4 regions of the Pararoseomonas sp. SCSIO 73927 genome follow, and region 1 is predicted to be linked to each of the others. Evidence: predicted binding sites of a transcription regulator. Region 1 holds the regulator's gene; each other region holds the start of a gene.
What was found. Region 1 encodes LexA, which represses DNA repair genes until DNA is damaged. Its sites were predicted from a motif close to TGTTCTANNTANGTTC; they were not measured.
Positions count from the first base shown of each region.

Region 2: VQH23_RS07690 (putative DNA modification/repair radical SAM protein) is a predicted target of LexA. The motif match lies at 3,932-3,947, and genes of this name have one in related genera.
Region 3: VQH23_RS12195 (DUF6634 family protein) is a predicted target of LexA. The motif match lies at 3,910-3,925, and genes of this name have one in related genera.
Region 4: uvrA (excinuclease ABC subunit UvrA) is a predicted target of LexA. The motif match lies at 2,520-2,535, and genes of this name have one in related genera.

Region 1 covers NZ_CP146232.1:4,930,118-4,937,641, forward strand. The annotation lists gene trpC (indole-3-glycerol phosphate synthase TrpC) at 19-813, shown strand; gene moaC (cyclic pyranopterin monophosphate synthase MoaC) at 810-1,286, shown strand; gene glp (gephyrin-like molybdotransferase Glp) at 1,302-2,507, shown strand; gene lexA (transcriptional repressor LexA) at 2,614-3,348, shown strand; gene VQH23_RS23315 (class I SAM-dependent methyltransferase) at 3,388-4,641, opposite strand; gene VQH23_RS23320 (hypothetical protein) at 4,641-6,599, opposite strand; tRNA gene VQH23_RS23325 (tRNA-Val) at 6,714-6,788, opposite strand; gene VQH23_RS23330 (N-formylglutamate amidohydrolase) at 6,992-7,524, shown strand, end outside.
Region 2 covers NZ_CP146232.1:1,611,295-1,618,818, forward strand. The annotation lists gene rfaE1 (D-glycero-beta-D-manno-heptose-7-phosphate kinase) at 1-175, opposite strand, end outside; gene VQH23_RS07670 (AGE family epimerase/isomerase) at 475-1,605, opposite strand; gene rfaD (ADP-glyceromanno-heptose 6-epimerase) at 1,697-2,680, shown strand; gene VQH23_RS07680 (DUF4170 domain-containing protein) at 2,960-3,187, opposite strand; gene VQH23_RS07685 (hypothetical protein) at 3,251-3,865, opposite strand; gene VQH23_RS07690 (putative DNA modification/repair radical SAM protein) at 3,998-5,320, shown strand; gene VQH23_RS07695 (UdgX family uracil-DNA binding protein) at 5,313-6,998, shown strand; gene VQH23_RS07700 (hypothetical protein) at 7,277-7,524, opposite strand, start outside.
Region 3 covers NZ_CP146232.1:2,582,373-2,589,896, reverse strand. The annotation lists gene VQH23_RS12220 (hypothetical protein) at 1-258, opposite strand, end outside; gene VQH23_RS12215 (hypothetical protein) at 524-1,006, shown strand; gene VQH23_RS12210 (hypothetical protein) at 1,208-1,636, opposite strand; gene VQH23_RS12205 (hypothetical protein) at 1,651-3,024, opposite strand; gene VQH23_RS12200 (helix-turn-helix transcriptional regulator) at 3,401-3,841, shown strand; gene VQH23_RS12195 (DUF6634 family protein) at 3,959-4,297, shown strand; gene VQH23_RS12190 (AAA family ATPase) at 4,272-6,557, shown strand; gene VQH23_RS12185 (hypothetical protein) at 6,554-6,787, shown strand; gene VQH23_RS12180 (hypothetical protein) at 7,025-7,524, shown strand, end outside.
Region 4 covers NZ_CP146232.1:4,513,657-4,521,180, forward strand. The annotation lists gene uvrA (excinuclease ABC subunit UvrA) at 1-2,446, opposite strand, end outside; gene ssb (single-stranded DNA-binding protein) at 2,778-3,329, shown strand; gene gyrA (DNA gyrase subunit A) at 3,465-6,179, shown strand; gene coaD (pantetheine-phosphate adenylyltransferase) at 6,188-6,709, shown strand; gene VQH23_RS21415 (peptidylprolyl isomerase) at 6,751-7,317, shown strand; gene VQH23_RS21420 (peptidylprolyl isomerase) at 7,404-7,524, shown strand, end outside.

The DNA of each region.
Region 1 (7,524 bases):
ACACCTGCTGGCGCGACCCTGTCGGACACCCTCCGGCAGATCCTCGCGGCCAAGTACCTGGAGGTGCAGGCGCGCCAGCAGGAGATGCCCCTGGCCGAGATGGAGCGGCGCGCGCGGGACGCGGGCCGTCCCCGCCCCTTCACCGCCGCCCTGTGCAACGCCGTGGCCGATCTGCGGGTGGGGCTGATCGCCGAGGTGAAGCGCGCCTCCCCCTCCGGCGGGCTGATCCGCGAGCCCTTCGACCCCGCCGGGATCGCGCGGGCCTATGAGGCGGCGGGCGCCACCTGCCTCTCCGTGCTGACGGACGAGCCCTGGTTTCAGGGCACGGCGGAGCATCTCCGCCAGGCGCGCGAGACGACGCGGCTCCCCGTGCTGCGCAAGGATTTCATGGTGGACCCCTGGCAGGTCTTCGAGGCTCGGGCCATGGGCGCGGACGCCATCCTCATCATCATGGCGGCCGTGACGGACGAGATGGCGGAGCGGCTGGAGGACACGGCGCGCGGGCTGGACATGGGTGTGCTGGTGGAGGTCCATGACGAGGCGGAGCTGCAGCGGGCGCTGGGCCTGGAGACGCGGCTGATCGGCGTGAACAACCGCGACCTCCGCAGCCTGAGGACCGACCTCGCGGTGACCGAGCGCCTGGCCCCCCTGATCCCCGCGGACCGCATCCCCGTGGCCGAGAGCGGCATCCGCACCCCCGAGGACGTGCGCCGCATGGCCCATGCCGGTGCCCGCTGCCTGCTCGTGGGGGAGCACCTGCTGCGCCAGCCCGATCCCGGCGCCGCCGCGCGCCTGCTGGTGGAGGCGGCTTGAGCGGCCCGCTCACCCATTTCGACGCCGCCGGCCGGGCGGCGATGGTGGACGTCTCCGCCAAGGCCGAGACGGTGCGGGAGGCGACCGCGAGGGGCCGCATCACCATGCGCCCGGAAACCCTGGCCCTGATTGCGGAAGGCCGGGCCGGCAAGGGCGACGTGCTCGGCGTGGCGCGGCTGGCCGGGATCATGGCCGCCAAGCGCACCGCCGAGCTGATCCCGCTCTGCCACCCCCTCCCCCTCTCCTCCGCCTCCGTCGAACTGGAGCTGGCGGAGCCGGACGCGGTGGAGATCACCGCCACCGTCCGCACCGCCGGGCGCACCGGGGTGGAGATGGAGGCGATGACGGCCGTGACCGTGGCCGCGCTGACCGTCTACGACATGGTGAAGGCCGTGGATCGCGCCATGCGGATCGAGGCGGTGCGCCTGACCCGGAAGTCCGGCGGCAAGTCCGGCCTCTACGAAGCCGACTAGGGAAGGCCGGACAGGATGATCCCCGTCGCCGAGGCGCTGGAGCGCATCCTCTCCGCCCTCATCCCCGCCCCTGCCGAAACGGTCTCCCTGCCGGAAGGCTGGGGCCGGGTCCTCGCCCGTCCCGTCCTCGCCCGCGTGACCCAACCGCCTGCCGACGTCTCCGCCATGGACGGCTACGCGCTGCGGGCGGCCGATGCCGCAGCGGGGGCGCGGCTGCGCGTGATCGGCAGCGCGCCCGCCGGGCACCCCTTCGCCGGCGCGGTCGGCCTGGGCGAGGCGGTGCGGATCTTCACCGGCGGCGCGGTGCCCCCCGGGGCCGATTCGATCCTGCTGCAGGAGGACGCGACGGCCGGGGACGGCCTCGTGACCCCCACCGAGGCCGCGCAGAAGGGCCGCCACATCCGCCGGGCCGGGCTGGACTTCGCCGCCGGCGACGCGGTGCTGGAGGCGGGCCGCCGCCTGAGCGCCCGCGACATCGGCCTGGCGGCCGCGGCGAACCACCCCTGGCTCCACGTCCACCGGCGCCCGCGAATCGGTGTCCTCGCCACCGGGGACGAGATCGCCCTGCCCGGCGACCCCATCCCGCCGGGCGGCATCGTCTCCTCCAACGCGCACGCCCTGGCGGCCCTCGTCCGGGCCTCTGGCGGGGAGCCGGTGGTCCTGCCCATCGCCACCGACGACCGGGATGCCATCGCGGCCGCCGCCGAGGCCGCAGCCCGCTGCGACCTGCTGCTGACCACGGGCGGCGCGAGCGTGGGCGAGCACGACCTCGTCCAGTCCGCCCTCGCTCCCCAGGGCTTCTCCCTGGACTTCTGGAAGATCGCCATGCGGCCGGGCAAGCCGCTGATCTGGGGCGACCTGCGCGGCACACCGATGCTGGGCCTGCCGGGGAACCCCGTCTCCGCCCTTGTCTGCGCCGTGATCTTCCTGATCCCCGCCCTGCGCCGCCTCTCCGGCCTGCCGGCCGGCCCGGTGGAGACCCGCACCGCCCTGCTGGGGCGCGACATGCCCGCGAACGACCGTCGCCAGGACTACGTTCGCGCCGAACTCGCCCGCGCCGCGGACGGAACCCTGACGGCTACTCCCCTCGCCGTGCAGGACAGCTCCATGCTCGCCGCCCTCGCCCGGGCCGGGGCGCTGGTGGTGCGCCCGCCACATGCTCCGGCGGCCCCGGCGGGCTGTTCTATCGAAATTGTGGACCTTTCTTCTCTCGGCGTCTGAGGAGCGGCATTGACCGACGCGGAAGAACTTTCATAGAACTTCCGGATGGGTTGCCCGTTTGTTCGTGTGAACAAGCCATGCCCGCCTCCAGGGAGACGCCCAGACCATGCTCACCCGCAAGCAGCACGAGCTGCTCACCTTCATCGACAAGCACCTGCGGGACACCGGCTTCTCCCCCTCCTTCGAGGAGATGAAGGAGGCGCTGAACCTGAAGTCGAAGTCCGGCATCCACCGCCTGATCACGGCGCTGGAGGAGCGCGGCTTCCTCAAGCGCCGCGCCCACCGCGCCCGCGCGCTGGAGGTGATCCGCGTGCCGGAGAGCCTGTCCCCCCGCGCCGCCCAGGCCGTGGCCGCCGCGCCCCTGCCGGCGCCCGCGCCCGCCTTCGCGCCGAACGTCATCCGCGGCAATTTCGCCACCAACCTTCCCGGCGCCGTCCGCACGGCCAACGACGCGGCGGCCGTCCACCTGCCGCTCTACGGCCGCATCGCCGCCGGCCTTCCGATCGAGGCGCTGCGCGACATGGGCGAGAGCGTGGAGGTGCCTGCCGCGATGCTCGGGGGCGGCGAGCACTACGCGCTGGAGGTTTCCGGCGACTCGATGGTCGAGGCCGGGATCCTGGACGGCGACACGGTGATCATCCGCCGTGGGGACACGGCCGACAACGGCGCCATCGTGGTGGCCCTGGTGGACGAGAACGAGGTGACGCTGAAGCGCCTGCGCCGCCGCGGCAACTCCATCGCGCTGGAGGCGGCCAACCCGCGCTTCGAGACCCGCATCTTCGGGCCGGACCGGGTGAAGGTGCAGGGCCGGCTCGTCGGGCTGGTGCGGCGCTACCACTGATGGCCGGGCGCCGGGGGTTCGCCCCCGGCTCTGCCAAATTCAGCCCGCCTCGTCGGACAGGAGTTCCACCCCTTCTAAGACGGCGGTGAAGCCGGCCTCGCAGAACAGCCGGACCTCCACGCCGCTCAAGTTCTCGGCCGCGTCGAATGTCAGCGAGGCCGTCCAGCCCTCGACAATAAGTGCCTCCCCTTGAACGGTGCGGGCTGCCAAACGGGCGGTGCCGCCTCCGGCGCAGACATCCATGACCGCATCCCCCCTGGCCGCCGCGCCGGGGCGGAAGCGCAGGCGCGCGGTCCAGCGTCCCCGCGCCAGCGGCAGGTACGGGCCGAACAGGCCGGTCCCTGGTGTCCCGTCGAGGATGATGGCCCTGTCCTCCCGCCGGCCGATGCCGGTCTGCAGCCGATCGTCGGTGGCGGGCAGGTGCATGGCCGCTTTCGTGAGGCGCCGCGCTTCCCAAACCGTGGCCCAGGCCGGGTCGGCGCAGGGAATGCAGTCGCCGGCCCATCCGGCGCGGGCCAGGGCACGCCGGAAGTAGCTCTCGTGAAATCCGAGTTCCATCCAGCCATTCTTTCGGATGGCCCAGAGGGAGTTGCCGTCCAGCCGCACGCCCCAGGGCTGGGGGAAGTCGGCGGTGATCGGCTCCCCGCCGAAGAAGATGCGTCCGCCCTCTGCCACGCGGGCCTGCAGGGCCCGCAGCAGGCGCAGGTGGTCGGCGCAGTGGTGGAAGCACTCGAAGAAGAGAACGGCGTCGAAGGTGTCGCCGCCCTTCTCCGCCCAGAAGAAGTCGTCGTTCACCACCTCGACCGCGAGTCCTTCCCGCGCGGCGCGGCGGCGGATCAGTTCGCAGAAGCGCGGCTCCACGTCCACGCAGGTGACGTGGTGGCCCAGCCGCGCCAGCTCCAGCGTCGTGTTGCCCCAGCCCGGCCCGAACTCCAGCACGCGCGACCCCGGCGGCAGCGCCATGGCGCGCAGCGCGAAGTCGATGCCCATCAGGTGCTCGCCGGCGGTGGTGGCGCTGCCTGTGGAGTACGGGAAAGGCCGGCACAGGGCGGCCTCCACGTCCAGCGGCGTCGCTTCGTTCGCCAGTGCGTAGTCCCGGCCGGCGATGGTGACGTAGATGCCCATTTGCGCCTCGCGATAGGCGTCGGAGAAGGGATCCTCCGGCATCCCAGCAGGCGGGTCGATGCGGAAGGTGCCGAAGACGGCGCGCATAGCATCGTCCGAAACCCGCTCCGCCCGGTCGCATTCGGCCAGGGCCTCGTCCAGCTCCTCCAGGCTCCGCAGCACACGCATCACGGAGCCTCCGGCCCGTCGTCGCAGGGATCGTCGATGATCCCCATGGCCACCCAGGGCTGGGTTTCGGAGTTCGATTCGGCCGAGGGAACGGAGGTGCGGATCTCCAGCGCGTCCCCTCGCTCCCGGATGGAGCGGGCGACCTGCCGGCGCATCAGCGTCTCGAACAGCTCCAACCGCTCGCCGTGGCGGGACAGGACCTCCCGCACCTCAGGCCGGGAGGAGCGGCGGAGCGCCGCGAAACCGCGGAGCGAGAGGCCGGCGGAATAGTTCCAGAAGCTTCCGTGGGCGTGGCGCCCGCCCGTCTCATCCGTCGCGTCCACCACCACCCCGTCCTGCCTCACCGGGCCGCCAAGGTCGACGGCATGGGTGCCGAGCGCATAGGCGCCGAGCGCCCGGTCCAGCGCGGGCGCGATGCGCGGGTCCTCCAGCGCCGTCGCCGCGCGGGCCAGGGCGAGCACGGCGGCGGCGTGGCAGTCCAGGTAGGGCGGCTCACCCTGGCCCATGGGGAAGACGGAGACCTCTCCTCCGGCGGCGTCCCTCATCGGCCGCTCGAAGGTCAGCAGCGCGTCCACCGCGCGCCGCAGCGCCTCGTGGTGACGGGGGGAGCCGGTGACGGCCAGGGCGTCCACCAGCCCCATCACCACGAAGGAGAGCGGGCGGGAGAAGATGGCGCGCGGGTCCGCCGCCGCGGGGGCGAGCATGTTCTCCTCATAGGCCGCGAGGAGCTGGTCGTGCATGCCCAGCGCCTCCTCCACCACCGGCCCCGCGGCGTTCCCCGCGCGGGCGAGCATGCGGGCGCGCCGGGCGAAGGCCGCCAGCTCCACGCCGTAGTCGTAGGACAGGGAGAGGTCGATCGGCTGGCTCGGCGCGGCGGCCGCCTCCGCGCCGATGATGGCGGCCATGTCCTCCACCCGGTCGTAGAAGCCGCCGGAGGTCAGCAGCTTCGTCTCCTCGGCCGAGATCCGGCCGCCGCGGTGCGCCCCGGGGAAGGCGTGCTCGGCCACCACCCAGTGCAGCTTCCCCTCCTCCCGCGCGACAATGCTGAGGGCCGAGAGGCGCCCGGGCTCCCGCGGGAGGGAGTGGATGGCGGGCGAGAAGCCGCGCATGAACCGGTCCCGCGACATGGACCAGTAGGGGGCGCCCCGGATCGGCAACAGACCCTCGGCGGGCTCCGTCGCGCCGGCCACGATCGGCGCGGCGCCGGGCTGCCGGGCGCGCACGGTGTTATAGACTATGCCGAGCTCGCCGTGGGTGAGTTCGTCCGTCGCGATCGTCAGCACGAGGTCCGAGACGGTCAGGCCCGGATCGAGGTCGAGCGACACCTCTGCCCGGAAGACCGTGCTGCGCGCGTCGAAGCGGTAGGCATAGACGAGGCGGCCGAGCCGCAAGGTCTGTCCCTCATGCGCGAAACACAGGTCGCTGGCGTGGGAGAGCTCTAGCAGGTCGCCGCGATGCCGCACCTCCCAGGCATCGATCGCGTCCTCCACGTCCAGGGTGCGGTCCACCCCGGCATGGGTGAAGCGCACGTAGTTACCGGTCAGCATCACGTTCCGGGCGGTGCGCCCGTCATGGAACCGCATGCCGACGGTGACGACCCCGCGCGGCAGGTCGCAGGTGATGTCCATCAGGCTGTGGACGAAGCGCGCCCGCGCGCCATCGTTCTCCACCGCCTCCAGCCGCACCGCGCCGAGGCGGCGATACACGTAGGGGCCGCGGCAGAGGTCGCGCAGGAAGCCGAAGGTGGCCTCGACCGCCTCCGGGTAGGCCCACCAGACGGAGGGGATGGAGAGGAACTCCAGCACCTTCGCGTTGTCGTCGGACCAGAACCAGCGGTCCCCGTCCATTGCCTCCTCGGTCTCCGCCACGGCATGCCGCTCGCCGAAGCGCGGGCCGACGGGCCGCATGAGGTGGCGGACGATGAAGGCGGCGTAGGGAAGCGGGTCGGTGATCAGCACTGGCCTGGCCTGGACGGCATGCAGCGCTTGTAACCGGGATCGGGCCGGGAAGACGAGGCCTGCGCCGGCCTGTGCCGCGCAACCCACTCCGAATATGAGAGAAAAGCAGGCGGATGGTGGGCGCAACAGGGATTGAACCTGTGACCCCCACCGTGTCAAGGTGGTGCTCTCCCGCTGAGCTATGCGCCCATCCGCCGGGTCCGCCAGGCCCCAGAGGGCCGCGGCGTGGCGGCCCCTTTAGCGTGTACCCCGCCGCGCAGCAAGCCCGAAGGCGGCCTGCGGAAGTGCCGCCGCGGCGGGACGAGCATCCCGCGTGCAGGATCCCCCGAGCAGAATCCCCCGAGCAGTATCCCGCGTGACAGGCGCGCCCGGCTGTGGTGATTCAGGAACAGATGGACCTTCCGATCGAGGCCGCGCCCGAGGCCGACGCCCCACCGCCTTTCCAGCTGATCCGGCCGCGTGACCAAGCCGCGCCGATCGTCCTCGCCTCGCCCCATTCCGGCCGCCACTACCCAGCCGCCTTCCTGGCGGAGAGCCGGCTGGACCCCGTCGCGCTCCGCCGCTCCGAGGACGGGTTCGTGGAGGAGATCTTCGCCGACGCGCCGCGGCACGGCGTGCCGCTCCTCGCCGCAACCTTCCCGCGCGTCTACTGCGACGCGAACCGCGAGGCCTGGGAACTGGATCCTGGCATGTTCGACGGGCCGCTGCCGGACTTCGTCAACAGCGCCTCGCCGCGCGTCGGCGCAGGGCTGGGCACCATCGCCCGGGTGGTGGCGAGCGGCGAGCCCGTCTATCGCCGCCGCCTCTCCTTCGACGAGGCCGCGCACCGGATCCGGGCGCTGTGGGAACCCTATCACGCCGCCCTCTCCGGGCTGATCACGGAGACGGTGCGGCGCCACGGCGCCTGTCTGCTCATCGACTGCCA
Region 2 (7,524 bases), 2.1 Mb from region 1:
GAGAGGCGATGTTGCGCGCCACGTTGCCCGCGCCGCCGAGCATGGCGCGGCTGTCGCCCATCCGCACCACAGGCACCGGCGCCTCCGGCGAGATGCGCTCCACCCGGCCGTAGTGGAACCGGTCCAGCATGACGTCGCCGAGGCAGAGGATGCGCCGGCCGCCGAAATCGATCATCCCACCCCTCCTGACGGGCGCGGCTGCATAGAGCAGATCGGCGCGGGGCGGAAATGCCGGGGATCGGCGGGGCCTTGGGGCAGTCCTGGGCTGTCGGTCCGTGGCCAGGGAGAGGAAGAAGGAATTCTTCCTCTCCCCGGACCCCTCACCATCATCTTCTTCTAGAAGTTGGTTTCACCCTGTTGACGGTGCGCCTCGGGTCGAGGACCCGAGGCGACTGCAGCGGCAGGAAGAAGCCCCTCACGAGGAGACACCGTCTCAGGACGGCGAGGCGGCAGCCAGAAGGGGATCCAAGGGCCTCAGGCCCTTGGCGGGGGTCCAGGGGGCAGAGCCCCTTGGGGCAGCCCGCCCGCCCCCCGCGCCACAAGGATGCCGGCGGTGAGGTGGTAGAGGCTGCTGGCCGGGGCGGGCTCGTCCAGGGGTTGGCCGGAGGGACCCAGCCGCTCGAACCACAGGCCGGGTGGGGCGCCGGCGACGTGCCGGGCCAGGGCAGCAAGGGCTTCGGCCTGCCGCGCCGGGGTGCGGTCGGTTCGCAGCGCCTCGGCCTTCAGCCGCTCCGTCTGCGGCCAGAGGCGGAAACCCGCCTCCTTCACCGCACCGTCGCTCCACACCGCGTCCACCGCCGCACCGTGGCGCAGGCCCTTCGCGTCGAGGTGGGCGAGGAGGCGCGCGCCATCCCCTGGCGGGCCGCCGAGGCGCTCAAGCCAGCCCAGCAGCCAGGCCCATTCGGCGTGGTGGCCGGGTTCCCAGGCGAAGCGGCCGCCCTCCAGCACCGGGCGGAGGCCGTCATCGAAGTACTCGGGCAGGGCGCCGGTCGCGGGGTCCAGCAGCCGGTCCTTGAAGAGGCGGGCCAGGGCCGTGGCGCGATCGAGGAACACCGCCTCGCTGAAGACCTCGAAGGCGGCGAGGCAGGCTTCCAGCAGGTGCATGTGCGGGTTTTGCCGGCGCGGCAGGGTGGCGGGCAGACCCTCCGCGTAGCCGCCGGCCGGGTGCGCCAGCTTCTGGTCAAGGAAGTTCAGAAGCGTCAGCGCCTCCTGCCGAAGCGGCTCTGCCGGTAGGACCCGGGCGGCGCTGGAGAGCGCCAGCAGGACGAAAGCGTGGTCGTACAGGTCCCGCCGCCCGTCCAGCACCGCCCCGTCCAGCCCGTAGCGCCAGGGGTAGCCGCCATCCTCCCCCCGCGCCCGGCGCAGGAAGCCGATCCCGGTCTCCACCGCCTCGCCGGCCCGCGGCAGCCCGGCCCCGTGCGCGGCGGAGAAGGCGAAAACCTGCCGCGTCACCACCCGCAGCCGCCGGAAATCTGCGGGGCAGCGGGCCGTGCCCATCTCCAGGCACTCGTGGAAGCCGCCCCGGTCCCAGTCCACGCCGCGGTCCAGCCAGAACGGCCAGGCCGTGTCCCGCAGCCAGATCCAGGCGTCGTCCAGGGTTTGCATCGCGGGCCCCGGCTTAGACCCGGGGCGAAGGGGGTGGCAATCCGGCCCCCTCTGGCTAAGAGGCGGGCGGGATTAGGAAGGGGGCCGCCCGATGCTGCTACTGACCGGGGCCGCGGGCTTCATCGGATCGAACCTGTTGGCCCGCCTCAACGCCGAGGGCCGGGCGGATGTGGTGATCTGCGACGCCCTCGGCACCGAGGGCAAGTGGCGCAACCTGCGCGCCCACGAATTCGCGGACTTCGTGCCGATCGATGACCTGGAAGCCTGGCTGGCCCGCGCCCCGGCGTTCGACGGCGTGATCCACCTGGGCGCCAACTCCGACACCACCGCCACCGACGGCGACGAGGTGATGCGACACAACTTCGCCGCCTCCCTCACCCTCTGGCGCCACTGCGCCGCCACCGGCACGCCTTTCCTCTACGCCTCCTCCGCCGCCACCTACGGCAACGGCGATCAGGGCTTTGAGGACCGGGACGACCCCGCCTCCCTCGCCACCCTCCAACCCCTCAACCTCTACGGCTGGAGCAAGCACGTTTTCGACCGGCGCGTGGCGCGCATCGTGGAAGCGCGTGAGGCGGCCCCGCCCCGCTGGTACGGGCTGAAATTCTTCAACGTGTACGGCCCGAACGAGTACCACAAGGGCCACATGCGCAGCGCCGTCCACAACATCACGGAGGCCGTGCTGCGCGGCGAACCTGCCCGCCTCTTCGCCTCCGACCGGCCGGACATCAGGGATGGCGGCCAGTCCCGCGATTTCGTTTGGGTGGACGACATCTGCGACGTCATCCTCTGGCTGCTGAACGGCAACGCGGCGTCCGGCCTCTACAACATCGGCGCCGGGCAGGCCCGCAGCTTCGCGGACCTCGCCCGCGCCGTCTTCGCCGCCCTCGGGAAGCCGCCGGAAATCGAGTTCTTCCCGATGCCGGAGACCCTGCGCGGCCGATACCAGTACTGGACGGAGGCGAACCTCACGAAGCTCCGCCGCGTCGGGTACAACGCGCCGATGACAGGGCTGGAGGACGGGGTCGCCCGCTACGTGCAGGGGTTCCTGACGCGGGAGGACCGGTACCGCTGACGGACCAGGGGGAGGGAGAAGGAATTCTCCCTCCCCCTGGAACCCCCGCCCTCATCTTTTTCTTCAGGGCTGCCGCGGAATGCGGAGCTGGCGGATCGCCGAGCGGCCACGCCGCTCGGCGCAGGACAGGGCCGCTCGTGCCGACCTCGAATCAGGGAGGGAGCTTCGCGGAACAGCCCCGCCTTCCGCGGCAGCCACCGGGAAGAAGATGATGGGGTCCAGGGGAAGAATTTCTTCTTCCCCTGGTGGTGGGTCCGGGAGGCGAAGCCTCCCGAAGGCTCACCCCACCTTCGCGCCGCCCGGACGGGGCACGCTGATGACGAAAAGGCGGTGGTTGGCGATGTCGATGTTGCGCCGCGCTTTCTCGTTCCACACGCGGTCGGCGGTCTTCTCGTCGGTGTAGGGGCCGTAGCTTTCCTCGGTGCCGGGCTCCAGCGTGCTGAAGGTGGCGTCCGTGAAGATGCCGCCCCAGATGAAGTGCAGCTTGGGGTAGGAGGTGTCGGGCATGGCTTCGGCTCGGCGCTGTTGCGGCGCAGCACATAGGCCCGCGGCGCGGGATTGCCAAACCCGTCAGTTGCCGTCGCGCTTGTCGCCGCCGCTGGCGTAGCGGGCGCGGGCCTCGGCCAGGGCGGCCTCGCGCATCGCGTTCCACTGCCGCACGCCGTCGGGGTTGGTACGGGCCGTGTCGGCCAAGTGCTGCGTCCAGCGCGCCCCGGCCTGGGAGTAGTCGTAGGGGGTCAGGCCGAAGCGGTCCTGCAGCACGCGCACGGGGTCCTGCCCCACCTCCTGGGCCGCCGTCATCTCGGCCTGGACGCGAAGGTAGGTTTCGGCGCTCTCGAACACCGCGGGCTTGGGCGTGTCGCCGGAGCGGCCGAAGCGGCCGGCCTCCGGGCGGGCGAAGACCTCGCCGTAGCGCGCGAAGACGGGGCCGGCGGGGTCCCCGTTGGTGAGGGCGGCGAGGAAGGCCTTGTTGGCGGCGTTCCAGTCGGCCTCGCTCACCCGCAGCACGCCGAGGATCTCCGACAGGGGGCGCCCGGCGGCCAGGCGGGCGTTGGCGGAGGTCCACTCGTCGAAGGTGATGCCGTTCACGGGGGCGGGCAGGGCGTCCGCTGCACGGGCGGGGCGGGCGAGGAGGAGGGCGGCGAGGCCGAGGGCCGCCCGGCGGCCGTGCGGGTGGGGCGTCATCAGGGGATCCTGGTGGCTGTCCAGGGGTGAACGGCGCCGGCCGGGCGGGGTTGAGGCGAGGGGATTCGTTCGGTTTCTGTTCTTGCCGGGGCGGCGGCGCTGCCCATATGGAAGGGCGTCCGGAGAACCCCCTTGGAACTGCGCGAGAAGCTCGAGATCCTGGCCGATGCGGCGAAGTACGACGCCTCCTGCGCCTCCTCCGGCACGGAGAAGCGGGACAGCCGGGACGGTGGCCTGGGCAGCACGGAGGGGATGGGCATCTGCCACGCCTATGCCCCGGACGGGCGCTGCATCTCCCTGCTGAAGGTGCTGCTGACGAATGCCTGCGTGTTCGACTGCGCCTACTGCATCAACCGCGCCTCCTCCAACGTGCGGCGGGCGCGGTTTTCCGTGCGGGAAATCGTGGGGCTGACGCTGGACTTCTACCGGCGCAACTACATCGAGGGGCTGTTCCTCTCCTCCGGCATCATCCGCTCCCCCGACTACACGATGGAGCAGATCGTGCGCGTGGCCCGCGAACTGCGCGAGGTGCACGGCTTCAAGGGCTACATCCACCTCAAGACCATCCCCGATGCCGACCCGGCGCTGCTGGCGGAAGCGGGGCGGCACGCGGACCGGCTTTCCATCAACGTGGAGCTGCCGCAGCAGAGCAGCCTGAAGACCCTGGCGCCGGAGAAGGATGCGGGGCGCATCCGCGTGGCCATGGCCGGGCTGCGGACGCGGATTGAGGAGGCGAAGGAGGCGAGGGCGGAGGCCGCGAGGCCGCGCGTGGCGATGAAGGGCGGCCCGCGCGCGGCGGCGCCGCGCTTCGCGCCGGCGGGGCAGTCCACCCAGATGATCGTGGGCGCCGATGCTTCCACCGACGCGACCGTGCTCGACACCAGCACGCACCTCTACGGGTCCTACCGGCTGAAGCGCGTCTACTTCTCCGCCTACTCCCCCATCCCCGACGCCTCCGCCCTGCTGCCGCCCGTGGCGCCGCCGCTGGTGCGGGAGCACCGGCTGTACCAGGCGGACTGGCTGCTGCGCTTCTATGGCTTCACGGCGCCGGAGATCATGGCGGGCGGCGAGAACGGGATGCTGGACCTGGAGGTGGACCCCAAGCTCGCCTGGGCGCTGAAGCACCGCTGGATGTTCCCCGTGGACATCAACCGCGCGGACCGGGAGATGCTGCTGCGCGTGCCCGGGCTGGGCGCGAAGACGGTGGACCGCGTCCTCTCCTCCCGCCGGGTGCGGTCCTTCCGCATGGCGGATCTCGCGCGGCTTCGCGTCAGCCTGCGCAAGGTCGCGCCCTTCATCACCGCGATCGACCACCATCCCCGCGCCGGGCTGCTGGACCGCCAGGACCTGCGCGCCATGCTGGTGCCGAGGGACGGGCTGGCGGACCGCGCCGCCATCCTTCCCGGCGGGCTGATGCCGCGCCCGGTGCAGCTGCCCCTCTTCGCCCATGCATGAGGTCGCCCTCGCCACCCCGGACGACTTCGAGGGCTGGCGCACCGCCGCCCGCGCCCTGGTGATGGCCGGCATCCCTCCGGAGGAGGTGGAGTGGCGGGCCGAGGGCGATCCCGTGCCCCTCTTCGGCGGCGGCCCACCGCCCGCGCCGCCGGCCGATGCCCCGCCGCCCCGCGTGCCACGCGGCTTCCCCGACCTGGCGCAGCTCGTCATCCGCCACCGCGACCCTGGCCGCTTCGCCCTGCTGCACGGGTTGCTGTACCGGCTGCAGCACGAGCGCGGGCTGCTGGACGACGCCGCCGACCCCGCCGTGTCCCGTGCCAACGCCATGGCCCGCGCCGTGCGGCGAGACGCGCACAAGATGCACGCCTTCGTCCGGTTTCGAGAGGTTCGGGTGGAGGACGGTGCCCTGGCGGCCCCGCTCGCCGCGCCCGATCCTGTGGCGGTGCCGGACACCCCTGCCCCCGCGCGCAACGCCCGCAGTGTCGCCTTGGCGCTGCGCGACCACGGCGCGCTGGAGGAGGCCGCCGAGGCGCCCCCTGCCCCGCCCGCGCCCCGAGCCCCGGAGCCGCCGCCGGAGAGCCGCTTCGTGGCCTGGTACGAGCCGGAGCACCACATCCTGCGCGCCGAATCCGCCTTCTTCACCCGCCGCTTCGCCATGCTGCGCTGGAGCATCCTGACCCCCGCCCTCTCCGCCCACTGGGACGGCGAGGCGGTGACGTTCGGCCCCGGCGCCCGCCGCGCCGACGCCCCGGCCGAGGACGCGGCCGAGACCCTCTGGCGCGCCTACTTCGCCTCCATCTTCAATCCCGCGCGCCTGAAGCCGGACGCCATGCGCGCGGAGATGCCGCGCAAGTACTGGCGCAACCTGCCCGAGGCGCAGGACATCCCCCGCCTGATGCAGGAGGCGCCCAGGCGCGTGGCCGAGATGGTCGCCCGCGGCGCCACCCCACCGGTGGAGCGCCGGCAGCGCGCCATCCACCTGCCCGCCATCATCCGCGCCGCGCAGCCGGAGGCGGCGGGAAGCGTTGATTCCCCCATGCCCGCCGATCTGCTGACCCCCAACGAGAGCTTCGCGGAGGCCCAGGCCGCGCTCCGCCGCGACCTGCTGGCGCGCAACGACCTGCCGCCCTGGACCGCCAACGCCACCCAGCCCGTGATGGGCGAGGGCCCGCAGCACCCGCTGCTGATGTTCGTCGGCGAGCAGCCCGGCGATGAGGAGGACCTGAAGGGCCACCCCTTCGTCGGCCCTGCCGGCCGCCTGTGGAACAAGGCGCTGGAGGAGGCGGGCGTGACCCGCGACGAGGCCTACGTCACCAATGCCGTAAAGCACTTCAAGTTCACGCCCACCGGCAAGCGCCGCCTGCACCAGTCGCCCGATGCCGGCGACATCACCTTCTACCGGCCCTTCCTGCTGCGTGAGATCGACTTCGTCGGGCCCCGGCTGATCGTCACCCTCGGCGCCACCGCGCTCCGCGCCGTCTCCGGCCGCGCCATGCCTGTGACGAAGCTCCGCAGCTCCCTCCTCCGCGATCCGGAAGGCCGGCCCTTCTACCCGACCGTCCACCCCTCGTACCTGCTGCGCCTGCCCGATCCGGCCGCGAAGGCGCGGGAGTACGACCGCTTCGTGGAAGACCTGGGTCAGGCCGCGGCCACCGCGCGCAACCTGCCGGCGCGCTGAACGGCCCCAGGGGAGGGGAGAAGGAATTCTCCCCTCCCCTGGACCCCACCCCTCATCTTTTTCTGAAGGGCTGCCGCGTAATGGGGGGCTGGGGTCTCGCCTCGGGTCCATGACCCGAGGCGCGGGACAGGTCCGTCAGGGCTGACCTGAAGTCAGAAGGCCTGCGGCGCCGCCCTTCCGGAATCGTATCCGCGGCAGCCAGATGGGAGGTCCGGGAACCTCAGGTTCCCGGCGGGGGTCCAGGGGGCGGAGCCCCTTGGGGCAACCTCCCGACAGGCTCAGTCCTCGGGCCGCTCGCTGACCGCCGGCGCGGCGAGGGCGCCGGCCATGCGCGTGCCCTCGCCCAGGCGGATGGTGCCGTCGGGCTGGGGCACGGCCAGCGGGGCGACCAGGATGGTCGCGCTGGCCCCCGTGACGCCCAGGGCGCGGGCCACGGGCGGGGTGATGTCCAGCAGGCGCCCCGCGCTGTCCGGGCCGCCGGGCTGGACCAGCACGGTGGTGGAGCGCCCGTTCTGCAGGTTCTGCA
Region 3 (7,524 bases), 2.3 Mb from region 1:
AACCCGGAGACACGGCGCGCGCGGCGGGGAGGTCGGAAATCCCTCCGTGCCGAACAGGGCGGTGACCAGGATGTAGCCGACGGGCCGAGCCAGACCGGGTGTTACCGATGACGTGGTCGCCAGCGGTCCCTGGCACAGGGTGCAGCAGTCGTCCGCCTGCACCGGCTTGAGTGGCTCGCCGTCCTCGTCGAGGAGGACCAGGCGCGTGCCCTCGTGGGTGCAGAGTTCGACGGCCTGTGCCGAGGCCAGCTGCGCCATGCCCCTGGCATGCGGCAGCACGGCTCCGGCCCAATGCAGGAGCAGCAGGACGGCGAGGAGGCGGGCTAGGCCCGTCCGCGGGCGGTGCATGGGGAACATCATATCGCTCCCCCGGATCCGTCATGCTCGTCCGTCGGGCGCATCCCAGGACATTTTGTCCTCGCTTCAGGCTTCGGCGCTAGCCAGGCGAGGTCTGTCGCCAGGGCTTTCCGTCTCGACACGCCTGCGAGGACCTATACCGTGGGAGGCCTTTCGAGAGATCCACATGAAGATGCCTGCCGCCCTGGCCATGACGATGTTGCCCTCACTGGCCATGGCGAACTGCATCCCGCCCTGGCAGACGCAGTTCGCCTGCAACATCCCCGAGCGGAACGCCCGCGTGGAATTCTGCCGCATCGCCGAGCCGCAACGACATCCGCGCCGACAGGAGGTCTACTACACCTTCGTGACGGGGATCGGACCTGCGGAGCTGCATTTCGAGGCGGACGGCTACATCTTCTCTACCAAGGAGGTCGATACGACCCGTCCATCCGAGATAACCAGCGGTATCGGCTATCCTCGCGGAGAATACGTCTACGCCTTCTTTGTCACCGAGCATTCGAGCAGGCCCGGGAGCGTGAGCAACGCGGAGGTCCGGGTCTACAACTCGATCGACGCTTTCACGAACAGCAAGAGAGACAACGAGATCGCCAGGTTTCGTTGTCAGCCATCCTCCGTCATCGCGGATGTCGCGAACATACGCCCATGAACCCCGGCCCTCTCCGGTAGTCTCCTCCACGGTGCACATGCTGATCCGGTCCTGACCGCCAGACCTGGCGCGGTGTTCCGTACAGCGTGTAGCCTGACTGCCCGCCCCCGTTCATGTGGGAAAGCGCGGCGCATTCGGACCGCCCCGCCTCTTTGCGGCGGTGGGCAGGGTCAGCAGGTTGCATGGACGCCATGGTGAATTTTAGATGCGCCGGAGGGTGCCCTGGAGCGTGCAGCTCGGACTGCCGCCCTCGCCCTCGGACATCTCGAGCGTTGGGCCGACCCGCGTCAGCGTGATGCCGTTCGGCAAGATCAGGACGTCGCCCGACCACGTCCCGGCCGACCTCCATTCGATGGTGCACGGGGGCTGACGCGGACTGGACGCCACGACCTGGACGCGGCCCTCGGCGGCGGGCGAGATCGCGAGCGTGATACGGCCGCCATCGAACTGCCCGGAGTACCGCTCCGTGCGGCCGGACGTCGTGGTGGGGCCGGTCCGCTGCCCTTGCACCGGCGCGGGCGCCACCGCCTCAGGCGGCCGTGCCACCGGGTAGGGCCGGGGCATCGGCTGCCCGGGTATGGCACATCCCGCGACGAGCGGAAGCGCTGCCAGGGCCGTCCAGCGGATCATCGACGGTCTCCCGATCATAGGCGGGGTGCGGTCGGGGTGGTGGGTGTCGGGGCCTGGCGGGGGCGTGGATCGACGTAGACGGCGGCCTCCACGGCGAGCACGACGCCCCCGCCCTGGCGCGGCTCGATCTGCGCGACGATCGCGACCGGATCGCTCCCCGGCCGGGTCGGGTCCCGCCCGATCCACTGCAGGACCTTGCCGCCCTCGCGTGTGTAGGTGGGCGTCCCGTATTTTCCGATCAGGGCCTGCCGGACCGCGTCCGGCGTATGCCCGGCCAGGCGCTGGCCGGACGTCACTCGCGTGACGCTGTCGGCGGGCTTCATAGGCGTGCCGATGTCGAAGCCCAGACACGCCTCGGATTCGTCCGCCACCACGGCGCGGCCGTTCCCCTCCCCGGTCAGGACGGCCATCGCCGCGCTGTAGGTTCCGTTCCCCGTCAGTCCGGCATCCAGACCGCACATGGGCACTCGGACACCCTGCATCTGCGTGCCCCGGAACCAGCGACCACTGCCACCGAGCCTCTCCGTGGGGTCCCTTTGGGGGTAGTCCCGGGAAGTGATCCCTGCGGCCTCGGCACGGGGCATCCCGATCCGGAGGCCCTGGACATCGGCTGCCTTCAGGACCGGGACCGTGCCCGGAGCCTGGGAGGGCTGCGGCACCGAACGAGCGGCTGCGGTCGGGCCAAACTCCCAGATGGGCTGACCGTTCCGCGTGATCAGGCGGGCGGCCAGGATGTCGGCCCGGACGATGGTCCGGTCCGCACCGATCGCGGGCGGTGCCTCGACGAGGCGGTAGGCCAGCTCGAGCAGGGCCTCGCCCGCGATGTCGTACTGCGTCGACAGGCGGTGGCGCTGGGCGAAGTTCCGCGCGGTGCCGGTGTCGCCCATGGGCAGGAACGAGATGTCGTCGAGGTTCCGGAACTGCAGGCCGAACGGCCGGTGGTTCACCGGATCCTGCATTGGAATGAAGGCCTCGGGATCGAGGCCAGTCGGGTATCCCTGACGGGCGGCATCGTACTGCCGGATATTGGTGACCAGCCTGAGCGAGTACGTCCTGTGCGGATCGAAGGACGCGAACAGTCCCTCGAGACGGGCGATCTCTCGGGTGAGGACATCTGCCTTGTCGAAGGCCGACGCATTGCGCACCGCCGTGCTCTGCTCGGCTACTGGACGGAAGTCGGGCATCGTCCCGGTCATCTTGTTGTAGGACAGGATGAACGTCGTCGGATCGATCGGCGGCGCGCGGAAGATCATGGGATCGGCGCCACCGGGTCCGGCGGGGACGCCGGTGGCGGCAGGCCCCTGCTGCGCCAGGGCATTCGGAGGGGCAGCGATCGGGATGACCGCGGCAAGGCACAGGGCAAGCGGCAGGGCGGCGAGATATCGCATCGCGGTCCTCGGAAGGTCGGCTTGGAGAGCTGGAAGCCCCGAATCAGGGCGTGGTGGTGCGCCGCCTAGGGCGGAGACGGGCTGCAGACACGGTGATCGGCAGAGACCAGGGCAGTGGTTCGACCCGGACGAGTTCTCGCCGAGTTCCGGCAAGGAGGATGTCTGCGATGGGACACAGGCCGCTCGTCTCCGATGACCCAAACAGGGGTACATACAACGTAACGTTGTGGCAAGGGGGTGCTGTGCCCCGTGTGCCTTCCTCAGAAAGGCGTCCCAGAGCGGGTACTTCGACATCCACCAGACCCGGGCCTACGGGCGATCTACCCACAACGATAAGTAGTTAGCCCGAATCCTTCACGGCTGGGACCTTCCCGGCATGTCCGACGTGGGGTGGAGCGAGCGTCTGCGGGCGCGGGCCAGGGAACTGGACCTGGCGGATGCCGAGGTGGCGAGGCGTCTCGGCATGTCGCAGGGACGCTACCAGAACTACGTCGCCGGACGTCGGGAACCCGACCTTGCGACCCTTCTCAGGATCTGCAGCGTGCTCCAGATCACCCCAAACGACCTCCTCGGCATTGATGGAGAAGTGCCTGCACAAGACACGACATCCCGGTCCATCGCGGCGTCGCTCGCCGCCATGGGGTCGGCGAAGCTGGGTCTGGCAGCAACCCTCCTGCGAGCACTGGCTTCCCACGACCTGCACGACACCGACGGCGAGGCCAGGGGTGGTTTTAATGGCGGAAGCAGGAAGACGGGTACGTCGCCTGCCCGACCGGCATCCATGAAGAAGTCTAGGAGACCCGGCACCACGGCGTAGTCCGTCCTGCGGGGCGGCGACCGGGTATATAAAAACAGTCGAAATTCAGGTTCGACTGCGGCGCTCGACGTTCTCTATCTGTTCGATCCAGCCGCCACTGAGGTTAGGACGAACCAGATGATCGAAGCACTACCAGGATGCGATCTCTCGCGCCTGAACTTGCTGTTCGAGTCGAGACGACTGGAACGGCTCGCGCGTGACATGCGGATCATCGCCGCTGGTTTGGCTCCCACGGAAGCGGTCCTGGAGGCGGCCCCCATCGTCGATGGTTGGCAATTCGGATGCCGGACGCTGACATCGCTGGTGGGCACATCGATCGGCCATCCGAGGTTACCTGATGGTCCCGTGCACACAACCGATGTGTGGATCATCGATTCAAAACGCCGCTGGGCGCGCACGCTGTCCCGATATTACGTCCTAGGTGCCCCGCATGCGGGTGATGATCATGACCGCTGATCGCGACACCGATGAGAATGCAACGCCTGCCCTCCCTGCCAGCATGGACGAAGCCATCGCGACCCTGGCTGGGGACACGTCGGATGGGTGGTCCACCACGTCGGAGCAGCCCCCACGCCGCCGCAGGAAGCAGATGACGGCGACCGCACCGAGCAGCGCGGGTGCTGCTGCCCCGGATCCATGGGGCCCTGTCACACCCGACGACGATCCGGTCGAGTCCGCCCGCAGAAAGGGGCCAGCTACCCTGTGCGCGCTGGTCATGCTCCGGGCCGCTCTCCTCGACGCGCCGGGCTTTCTGGATCGGGCCATGGTGCCAGGCGTCGTGAGCATCATCCACGCCCCGGACAAGGAATGGGGCATGTCCATCGGCCGCGCCTGGCTGTCCGTCGTGGGCGTGATCTATGACAGGATGTACCCGCCCACCGATCCCATCGGCACGGCGGGATCGTCGGTTCGCACACCCGCTGCCAAGATGCCCTCCTGGGCACGCGGCCATCCGAACGGCCCGAGCCATTTCTCCATCTTCGAGCGCCCGCCACCCCGCTCAGCGAGCATCGAGATCGTCCGTGAGTCCCTGGACGATGGGCGGCCCATCCATGTCGTCACGCACCATCCTGCCATCCTCGATCCCGACATCCTGCTCGTCGAGGAACAGAGACTGGTTATCCCGCCAATGGATGGACAGCACATCGCACAGTGCGCCGATGCCATCCAACCATCGGGACCGTGGCCGCCACTGGGCAGGATCGGTATCCCGCCCCTGCTGGCGGAAGCTGCCCCGGAGTTGCTGCCGTTCCACCTCAACGCGGCTTGGAGGGCCGATCAGGACGCTGCGGCCTACATCGGCCGCCTCGCAGAACTGGTAACCCGCCGTACCACCCTGGCGGCGGCGGATAATGTTCGATCCATGCCGACCCTGGAAAACCTCCCTGGCCTGGGGGAGGCCGGTGAGTGGGGACGCCGGGCCGTGGTGGATCTGAAGGCCTACGCCCGGGGCGAGCTGCCGTGGTCGGAACTGGACCGCGGCGTCGTCCTGGAAGGGCCGCCTGGAACGGGCAAGAGCACCTTCGCGAGGGCCTTGGCGGGATCGGCTGGCCTTCCTCTCGTGGCGTCGTCCCTCGCGCAGTGGCAGGGCCACAAGGAGGGACATCTAGGTAACCTCCTCAGCGCCATGCAGGCGACGTTCGCCCATGCCCGGAAGCTGGCACCCTGCATCATGCTCGTCGACGAGATCGATTCCTTCCCCACACGCTCGGCCATCACGCACCGCCACAGGGACTACGTGGTCGAGGTCATCAACGCGCTCCTGGAGCAGCTCGATGGTGCCGTCGACAGGCAGGGCGTCGTGGTCATCGGCACCTGCAACGATGCCACCGGTCTGGATCCGGCGATCCTGCGCCCGGGCAGGCTCGAGCGCGTCATCCGCCTCTCGCGGCCTGATGCCTCGGGCGTGGAGGCCATCCTCCGCATCCATTTGGGCGATGCCCTGAAGGACGAGGACCTGAAGCCGCTCGCGGCCACAGCGGTCGTGCGTCAGGCGGTCGGTGCCGATGTGGAGGCCTGGTGCCGCGGAGCCAGACGGCGTGCGCGGGCGCAGGGGCGTCCGATGATCCTGGCCGACCTCGAGGCGGAGATCGGCCCCGCGCCTCCGGTGCATTCCCCCGCTGCGCTCCTGCGGATGGCGATGCACGAGGCCGGTCATGCCCTGGCGTTCGCCGTCATGGCGCCGGGCGTGCTCAAGGAGGTCGTCGTCGACACCGCGGTCGGCGGCCGGTCCATGACGGCCGTGGACACCTCGGAGATCCTGCGCGAAGCGCCGCACGCGACGCACCGGCAGAGCATGGACCAGCTGAGGGCCATCCTCTCCGGCCGCGCGGCCGAGGAGGTGATCCTCGGCGAGCCGAGCGGTGGCGCCGGTGGATCGCGCGGCTCCGACCTGGCGAGGGCGACGCGCCTGGCCAGTGCCGTCATGGCGTCCTCCGGACTGGACGGGCACTCCGACCGCCTCGTCTTCCTCGGCGCCGCCGACGATCCGGAGAGGCTCGACCAGATCCTGCTCATGCCGGACATCCGATGCCGGGCGTCCGCCATCCTCCGTCAGGCCTACGACGAGGCCCTGGAGCTGATCCGCCAGCACCAGGGCATCGTCGAGCGGATCGCGGAACTCCTGGTGCGCGACGGGCGGATCTCGGGAGAGGAGGTCGAGGCCCTGCTCCAGGGCAGGCCCCGCCCCGATGCTGCCGCGGGAACTCCGTCGTGAACGCCCTGCAAGGGAGACTGCGGAGCGAGTCACTCGAGGAGGGCGGCAGGGTCGGCCGCTACGTCCTGGTCCGGGACGTGGCAGGCCTCCTCCACGCCATCTCTCCCCTGGCGGTCGCGGCTCTCTGCGAGGATGACGGAGGCACCCTCCTGCTCCTTCCCGGCGGCCGTCTCGTCCAGGTGTCCCAGGGGCTGGCGACCGTCCTGTCCTGGTTCGAGGTCCGTGGGTGATTCCAGTCATCCGGCTGTACCGGCGTAGGCAGCCTGGGGCACGGATCGGGGGTCAAGGATTCGATGGACTGGTCGCGGATCCTTGGACCAGGGAAGGAGTCTACACCGCAGCAGGATCCCGGCATCGCTGGACAAGGATCGGGCTGGAATGCAGGGCTGACAGCAGTTCGCGGGGGTTGTTGCGATCGCGCCTGCCCCGAACCATCCTATGAGTGGATCAGTGGTCGACAGGAGATCATGCCCGACATCGGACCATCCGCCGCCGTCGGACAGCGCGCCCTGCTGGAGCAGCTGCTGTCCGACGGCTGCGTGCGGCGGTCGGCGTACCTGCTTGCCGCAGGCGTCAGGGCGCAGGCGCTCGCCGACGCAGTCCGCGCGGGCATCGTCGTCAGAGCGGCGCCGGGTGCCTACCATCTGCCCATGGCTGGCAGACCATCGGCCCGGCTTGCCATCGCGGTTGCCTGCGCCAGGTCGTCCAGGGCGACGGTCTGCATGCTGTCCGCCGCCTATCTCTGTGGTCTGGTCGACGCTCCCCCCGTCCTGACCTGGCTCGCCCTGCCCGTGGGCGCGCACGCTCCCAAGCATGGCGGCCTGCCGGAGCGGATCCTGCGATGGAGCCATGCCGGTGCCTTCGGGGAGGGAGTGGTCACGGACGAGCTCTGCGGCGTTACCCTCCGGCGCACCGATGCCCCCCGCACGGTCGTCGACCTCCTGAGATACGCCCGCTACCTCGGCGA
Region 4 (7,524 bases), 420 kb from region 1:
TGTCCCGGATGGCCGGAACGGCGGAGAAGAACTCCAGCCCCTCGTCCACTGTCATCTCCAGCACGTCGGAGATGGACTTGCCGCGGAACTTCACCTCCAGCGTCTCGCGGTTGTAGCGCTTGCCCTTGCAGGTGTCGCAGGTGACGTAGACATCGGGCAGGAAGTGCATCTCGATCTTGATGAGGCCGTCACCCTGGCAGGCCTCGCAGCGTCCGCCCTTGACGTTGAAGGAGAAGCGGCCGGCCTTGTAGCCGCGCGCCCGGGAGTCCGGCAGCTCCGCGAACCAGTCCCGGATGGGCGCGAAGAGGCCCGTGTAGGTGGCAGGGTTGGAGCGCGGGGTGCGGCCGATCGGCGACTGGTCGATGTCGATGATCTTGTCCAGCAGCTCCAACCCCTCGATCCGCTCGTGCGGGGAGGGGACCGTGCCGGCCCCCATCAGGCGGCGGGCCGCGGCCTTGTACAAGGTCTCGATCACCAGGGTGGACTTACCGCCGCCGGAGACGCCGGTGACACAGGTGAAGGTGCCCAGCGGCATGCTGGCGGACACGGATTTCAGGTTGTTGCCCGAGGCGCCGACCACCTTGAGCTGCCGCTTGGGGTCGGGCTGCCGGCGCTGCGCCGGCACGGGCACGGAGCGGCGGCCGGAGAGGTAGGCGCCGGTGACGCTGTCCGGGTTGGCGATCACCTCCTCCGGCGTGCCCTGGGCGATGATCCGGCCGCCCCCGGCGCCGGCAGCTGGGCCGATATCCACCAGGTAGTCGGCGGCGCGGATCGCGTCCTCGTCGTGCTCCACCACCAGCACGGTGTTGCCGATGTCACGCAGGCGCCGGAGCGTGACGAGCAGGCGCTCATTGTCCCGCTGGTGCAGGCCGATGGAGGGCTCGTCCAGCACGTAGAGCACGCCCGTGAGGCCGGAGCCGATCTGGGAGGCCAGCCGGATACGCTGGCTCTCGCCACCCGAGAGGCTTGCAGAGCCACGGGCGAGGGAAAGGTAATCCAGCCCGACATCCACGAGGAAGCGCAGCCGGTCGTTGATCTCCCGCAGGATCCGGCGGGCGATCTCCTGCCGCTGGGGGGAGAGCTGGTCGAAGACGCCCGCGAACCACTCCATGGACTTCCGGATGGACAGGTCGGAGGCCTGGGCGATGTTCAGGTCCGCCACCCGGACGGCCAGCGCCTCCGGCTTCAGCCGCGCGCCCTGGCAGACATGGCAGGGGCGCTCGGACTGGTAGCGCTGCAGGTCTTCCCGGACCCAAGGGTTGTCCGTCTCGCGCAGGCGCCGCTCGAGGTTTGGGATCACCCCCTCGAAGGCCTTCTTCACCTCGTAGGCGCGCAGCCCGTCCTTGTACTTCAGGGTCACGACATCCGAGGTGCCGTGCAGGATGGCGCTCCGAACCGCCTTGGGCAGGTCGGCCCAAGCGGTGTTGGTGGAAACCTTGAAGTGCCGCGCCAGGCTCTCGAGCGTCTGGTCGTAGTAGGGCGAGGAGGAGCCGCCGGCCCAGGCGGCTACGGCGCCCTCGGCAATGGTCTTCACGTCGTCCGGCACGACCAGGGCGGGGTCGAAGAACTTCTCCATCCCCAGCCCGTCGCATTCCGGGCAGGCGCCCTGGGGCGAGTTAAAGGAGAAGAGCCGGGGCTCGATCTCCTCGATAGTGAAGCCGCATTCCGGGCAGGCGAAGCGGGAGGAGAAGACGGTCCGCGCCCCCTCCTCCCCGGGCTTGGCATCCGCCCCTTCCAGGTAGATGACCCCGTCCGAGAGGCCGAGCGCCGTCTCGAAGCTGTCGGCCAGGCGCTGCTGGGCGCCCTCCCGCACCACCACGCGGTCCACCACCGCCTCGATGTCGTGCTTCAGCTTCTTGTTGAGGGCGGGCACCTCCTCAATCCGGTAGAGGGTGCCGTTCACCTTCACCCGCTCGAAGCCCCGGCGCTGGAGTTCGGCGATCTCCTTCTTCCACTCGCCCTTCTTGCCGCGGGCGATCGGGGCCAGGACCAGCAGCCGGGTCCCTTCCGGCATGGCCAGGGTCCGGTCCACCATCTGCGAGACGGTCTGCGCCTCGATCGGCAGGCCTGTGGCCGGGGAGTAGGGGATGCCCACCCGCGCCCAGAGCAGGCGCATGTAGTCGGCGATCTCCGTCACCGTGCCGACGGTGGAGCGGGGGTTGTGGGAGGTGGTCTTCTGCTCGATCGAGATGGCAGGCGACAGGCCCTCGATGCTGTCCACGTCCGGCTTCTGCTGCAGCTCCAGGAACTGCCGGGCATAGGCGGAGAGGCTCTCCACGTAGCGTCGCTGGCCCTCCGCGTAGATCGTATCGAAGGCGAGGGAGGACTTGCCGGAACCGGAGAGGCCGGTGATGACCGTCAGCGTCCCCTTGGGGATGTCGAGGTCGATGTTCTTGAGGTTGTGCTGCCGGGCGCCGCGGATGCGGATATGGCCGCCGCTGCCGATCTCGAGCCCGCCCCGGTTGGCAAGGCGGCCGCTGGTCTCGGGAAGGCTGTCAGGCACAGGCGATCCGACCCTTTGTTCGCATTGTGTTCAGGGATGTTTGCCACCATATAATGGCGGCGGGAAGAGGTTGCCGGGGGGCGCCTCGTCCCTTCCCCCCGGGGGGTGGCCTTGCCGCCTCCCGGGGGGTAGCTTCTGCGACCCGCCTGGGTTTCCCCGTGAGGATTCGTGGGCGGGCGGCAGCGATTCGCGGCCCCGGCGCGCGGAACCGCTCGAAATTGGTTGTGGATGGCTTCGGCCCGGGCTTCCCCGGCCGGGCAGGGATGTGGGTGGCATGGCCGGCGTCAACAAGGTGATCATCCTCGGCACGCTGGGGCGCGACCCCGAGGTGCGGAACTTCCAGAACGGCGGCCGGGTGGTGAACCTGCGCCTGGCGACCAGCGAGCGCTACAAGGACCGCGAGGGGAATCAGCAGGAGCGGACCGAGTGGCACTCGGTTGCTATCTTCAACGAAAAGCTGGGCGAGATCGCCGAGCGCTACCTGAAGAAGGGCAACCAGGTCTACATCGAGGGCGCGCTGGAGACCCGGAAGTGGACCGACCAGCAGGGCCAGGAGAAGTACACCACCGAGATCGTGCTGCGGCAGTTCCGGGGCGAGTTGACCCTGATCGGCGGCCGCGGGCAGGGCGGCGGCGGGGGTGAGGAGGGCGGCTTCGGCGGCGGCTCCTCCGGTGGTGGCGGCTATGGCGAGCGCGGCGGATCCAGCGGCGGCGGCTACGGCGGCCGGTCCTCCTCCTCCGGCGGCGCCAGCAAGCCCCGTAGCGGCGGGGGTGGCGGCGGCTGGGACGCGCCGAAGGCCGACCTGGACGACGACATCCCGTTCTGATGGCCGCAATGCTGGCGGCAGGCTCTTGATGGCCGTTCTGGCCGGATTGGAAGGCGATAAGTGAGCGAGACGGAAGGCGGACCGCCGGACGAGCGGCCCTTCGACGAGACGGCGCCCGTCACCATCGAGGCGGAGATGCAGCGCAGCTACCTCGATTACGCGATGAGCGTGATCGTGGCGCGCGCCCTTCCGGACGCGCGGGACGGGCTGAAGCCGGTGCACCGCCGCATCCTGTTCTCCATGAACGAGAACGGGTTCACGGCGGACAAGCCCTACAAGAAGTCCGCCCGCGTAGTCGGCGACGTGATGGGTAAGTACCACCCGCACGGCGACAGCGCGATCTACGACGCCATGGTCCGCATGGCGCAGCCCTTCTCCATGCGCGTGCCCCTGATCGACGGCCAGGGCAATTACGGCTCCATGGACGGCGACCCGCCGGCGGCCATGCGCTACACCGAGGCGCGGCTGGCGAAGTCCGCGACCGCGCTGCTGGCCGGGATCGACGAGGACACGGTCGACTTCTCGCCCAACTACGACGAGAGCGCGGAGGAGCCGCGGGTCCTCCCGGCCGCCTACCCGAACCTTCTGGTCAACGGCTCCAACGGCATCGCCGTGGGCATGGCGACAAACATCCCCACCCACAACCCGGGCGAGGTGATCGACGCGACGCTGGCGATGATCGCCAACCCCGACGTCACGCTCGAGGAGCTGATGGGGATCATGCCCGGGCCGGACTTCCCGACAGGCGGTCTCATTCTCGGCCGTGCGGGCATCCGGGCCGCCTTCGAAACGGGGCGCGGCTCCATCCCCGTGCGCGCGCGCTGCGAGATCGAGGAGATGCGCGGCGGGCGTTCCGCCATCATCGTCACCGAAGTCCCGTACCAGGTGAACAAGGCGACGCTGATCGAGCGCATCGCCGACCTGGCGCGGGCCAAGCAGGTGGAGGGCATCTCCGACCTGCGGGACGAGAGCGACCGCGACGGCATGCGCATCGTGATCGAGGTGAAGAAGGACGCGACGGCGGAGGTGGTGCTGAACCAGCTCTACCGCTTCACGAACCTCCAGACCTCTTTCGCCGTGAACTTCCTGGCGCTGGACGACGGCACGCCCCGCCAGATGGGCCTGCGCGACGCGCTGCAGGTCTTCATCCGCTTCCGCGAGGAGGTGATCACCCGCCGCAGCCGCTTCCGGCTGAACAAGGCTCGGGATCGCGGCCATATCCTGATCGGCCTCGCCATCGCGGTCGCGAACATCGACGAGGTGATCCGCATCATCCGCGCCAGCGCGGATGCCGCCGAGGCGCGCGCAGCTCTGATGGCGAAGGCTTGGCCGGCGGGGGACATCGGCGCGCTGCTGGCGCTGGTGGACGATGCCGGCAACCTCGTGCAGGACGACACGGTTCATCTGACCGAGGCACAGGCGCGCGGCATCCTGGAGCTGACGCTGCGCCGCCTGACCGGGCTGGAGCGCGAGAAGATCCAGCAGGAGCTGGACGAGATCGCCGCCAACATCCGCGAGCTGCTGGAGATTCTTTCCTCCCGCCCGCGGCGGCTGGAGCTGATGGCGCAGGAGTTGGCGGAGGTGCGCGCCCAGATCGCCTCCCCGCGCATGACGCAGATCGTGGACGGGCTGGCCGAGCAGGACGACGAGAGCCTGATCGAGCCGGGGCTGATGGTCGTCACCCTGACCCGCGACGGCTACGTGAAGCGCACGCCGCTGGAGACCTTCCGCGCCCAGAACCGGGGCGGCCGCGGCCGCAGCGCGGCGGGCACGCGGGAGGACGACGTCGTCATCCGCAGCTTCAACGCGCACACGCACCAGCACGTGCTGTTCTTCACCAGCCGCGGCATGGCCTTCCGCGAGAAGGTGTGGCGTCTTCCGGAGGCGGGCCCGACGGCGCGTGGCCGCTCGCTCCGCCAGCTCCTGCAGCTGCAGGACGGCGAGCAGGTGACGGCGGTGCTGCCGCTGCCGCAGGACGAGAGCCTGTGGGAGAACCTGCACCTCGTCTTCGCGACCGTCTCGGGCAATGTCCGGCGCAACAAGCTCTCGGACTTCCGCAACGTGCGCGCGGCGGGCCTGATTGCCATGAAGCTGGACGAGGGCGACAGCCTGGTGGGCGTGCAGACCTGCCGGGAGGGCGACGACATCCTTCTCGCCACCCGGCTCGGCCGCGCCATCCGCTTCACGGCGGAGGAGGGCGTGCTGCGCGTCTTCGCGGGCCGCGACTCCACGGGCGTGCGCGGCATCAAGCTGGTGGGCAAGGACGACGCGGTCATTGCCCTCTCCGTCCTGCGCAACGTCCCGGCCACCCCTGGCGAGCGCGCCGCCTACCTGAAGCTCTCCGCCGCCCGCCGCCGCGCCCAGGGCGAGGCGACGGCAGAGGAGGCCGCGGAGGCGAGCGCGGCGGCCGATGCCACGGCCGAGGAGGGCGCCGAGCCCGCCGAGGAGGTGGCGCTGAGCGATGAGCGGGCGCAGGAGCTGACGGAGGCGGAGGAGATTCTCCTCGTCGTCACCGACACCGGCTTCGGCAAGCGCAGCTCTGCCTACGAGTACCGCCGCTCCGGCCGGGGTGGGCAGGGGATCGCGAGCATCCCGCTGGGCCGCAGCAAGGGCCACGCGGTCGTCGCGACCTTCCCGGTGCGCCCGGGCGACGACGTGATGCTGGTGACGGATAACGGCCGCCTGATCCGCATGCCCGCCGACCAGGTGCGCGTGATGGGCCGCCCGGCTGCTGGCGTCACCCTCTTCCGCCTGGACAAGGGGGAGGAGGTGACCTCCTGCTTCGTCGTGGTGGATGACGGGACGTCGACGGAGGGCGCCGCCGCCGAGCCCGGCGCGGCCGATGCCTGAGCGACCCCGTGGCTGAGCGTCCCACGGCGGAGCGTACCGGCGTCTATCCCGGCACCTTCGACCCGGTCACGAACGGCCATTTGGACGTGATTGGGCGGGCTGCGCGATTGGTGGACCGGCTGGTGATCGGGGTGGCCCGGAGCGCCGGCAAGGGTCCGCTCTTCCCGTTGGAGGAGCGGCTGGAGCTGGTGTTGGCCGAGACCAGGGCCATCGCGCAGGAGACCGGGACGGTCATTGAGGCGGTCCCCTTCGAGGGGCTTCTGGTGACGCTGGCGCGGCAGGTGGGCGCGAATGTGATCATCCGCGGCCTCCGCTCCGTCACCGATTTCGACTACGAGGCGCCGATGGCCGGGATGAACCGCCGTCTCGACCCCGGGGTTGAGACGGTGTTCCTCATGGCCGGGGAGTCCACCCAGTTCATCGCCTCCCGCCTCGTGCGGGAAATAGCGGCGCTGGGGGGAGACATTTCCGGCTTCGTGCCCGGGTTGACGCGGGAGCGCACGCTCCGGCGCCTGGGCCGGACCGGCTGACAGCCCGGCACCGAGCCGGGCAGGGTTGGAGGAGAATGCCGATGCGGCGACGGAATTTCCTGGCGGCTGGGCTGGCTGCTGGAGCCCTGACGACGCCTGCCATGGCGCAGGCTGATCGCGAGAACACGCTCTTCCTCGACCTGAAGGATGGGCGGGTGGTCATCGAGCTGCGGCCGGACCTTGCGCCGAGGCATGTGGAGCGCATCAAGACGCTCGCGCGGCAGGGCTTCTACGACAACACCCCGTTCCATCGGGTGATCGAGGGCTTCATGGCCCAGGGCGGCGACCCGACCGGCACCGGCACCGGGGGCGCCCGCGACAAGGGCTTCGCCGACCTCCCCGACGAGTTCTCACCCCCCTCCCGCGCGCGCTTCCTGCGCGGCACCTGCGGCATGGCGAAGACCGCGGCGCCGAACACGGCCAACAGCCAGTTCTTTATCATGTTTGCCCCGGGTCCGAGCCTGGACGGCAACTACACGATCTGGGGCCGCGTGATCTCCGGCATGGAGAACGTGGACAAGATCAAGCGCGGCGCGGGCGGCAGCGGGATGGTGCAGGGCCCCGACCGCATCGTCCGCATGCGCGTCGCCGCCGACGTGCCGGCCTGAGCGCCGGTCCTGGGCACCGGTCCTGAGCAAGGGCCGACCCATCATCGGCGGCCATGCGCCGCCGCATAACCGAACGGGAATCCGAGATGAGCGATGAGACCAGCGCGGTGACCCCCGCCGCCGAGGCCGACGCGAACACCCTGCTGCTGGAGCTGAAGGACGGCACCGTGACCATCCAGCTCCTGCCCGAGCTGGCGCCCAAGCATT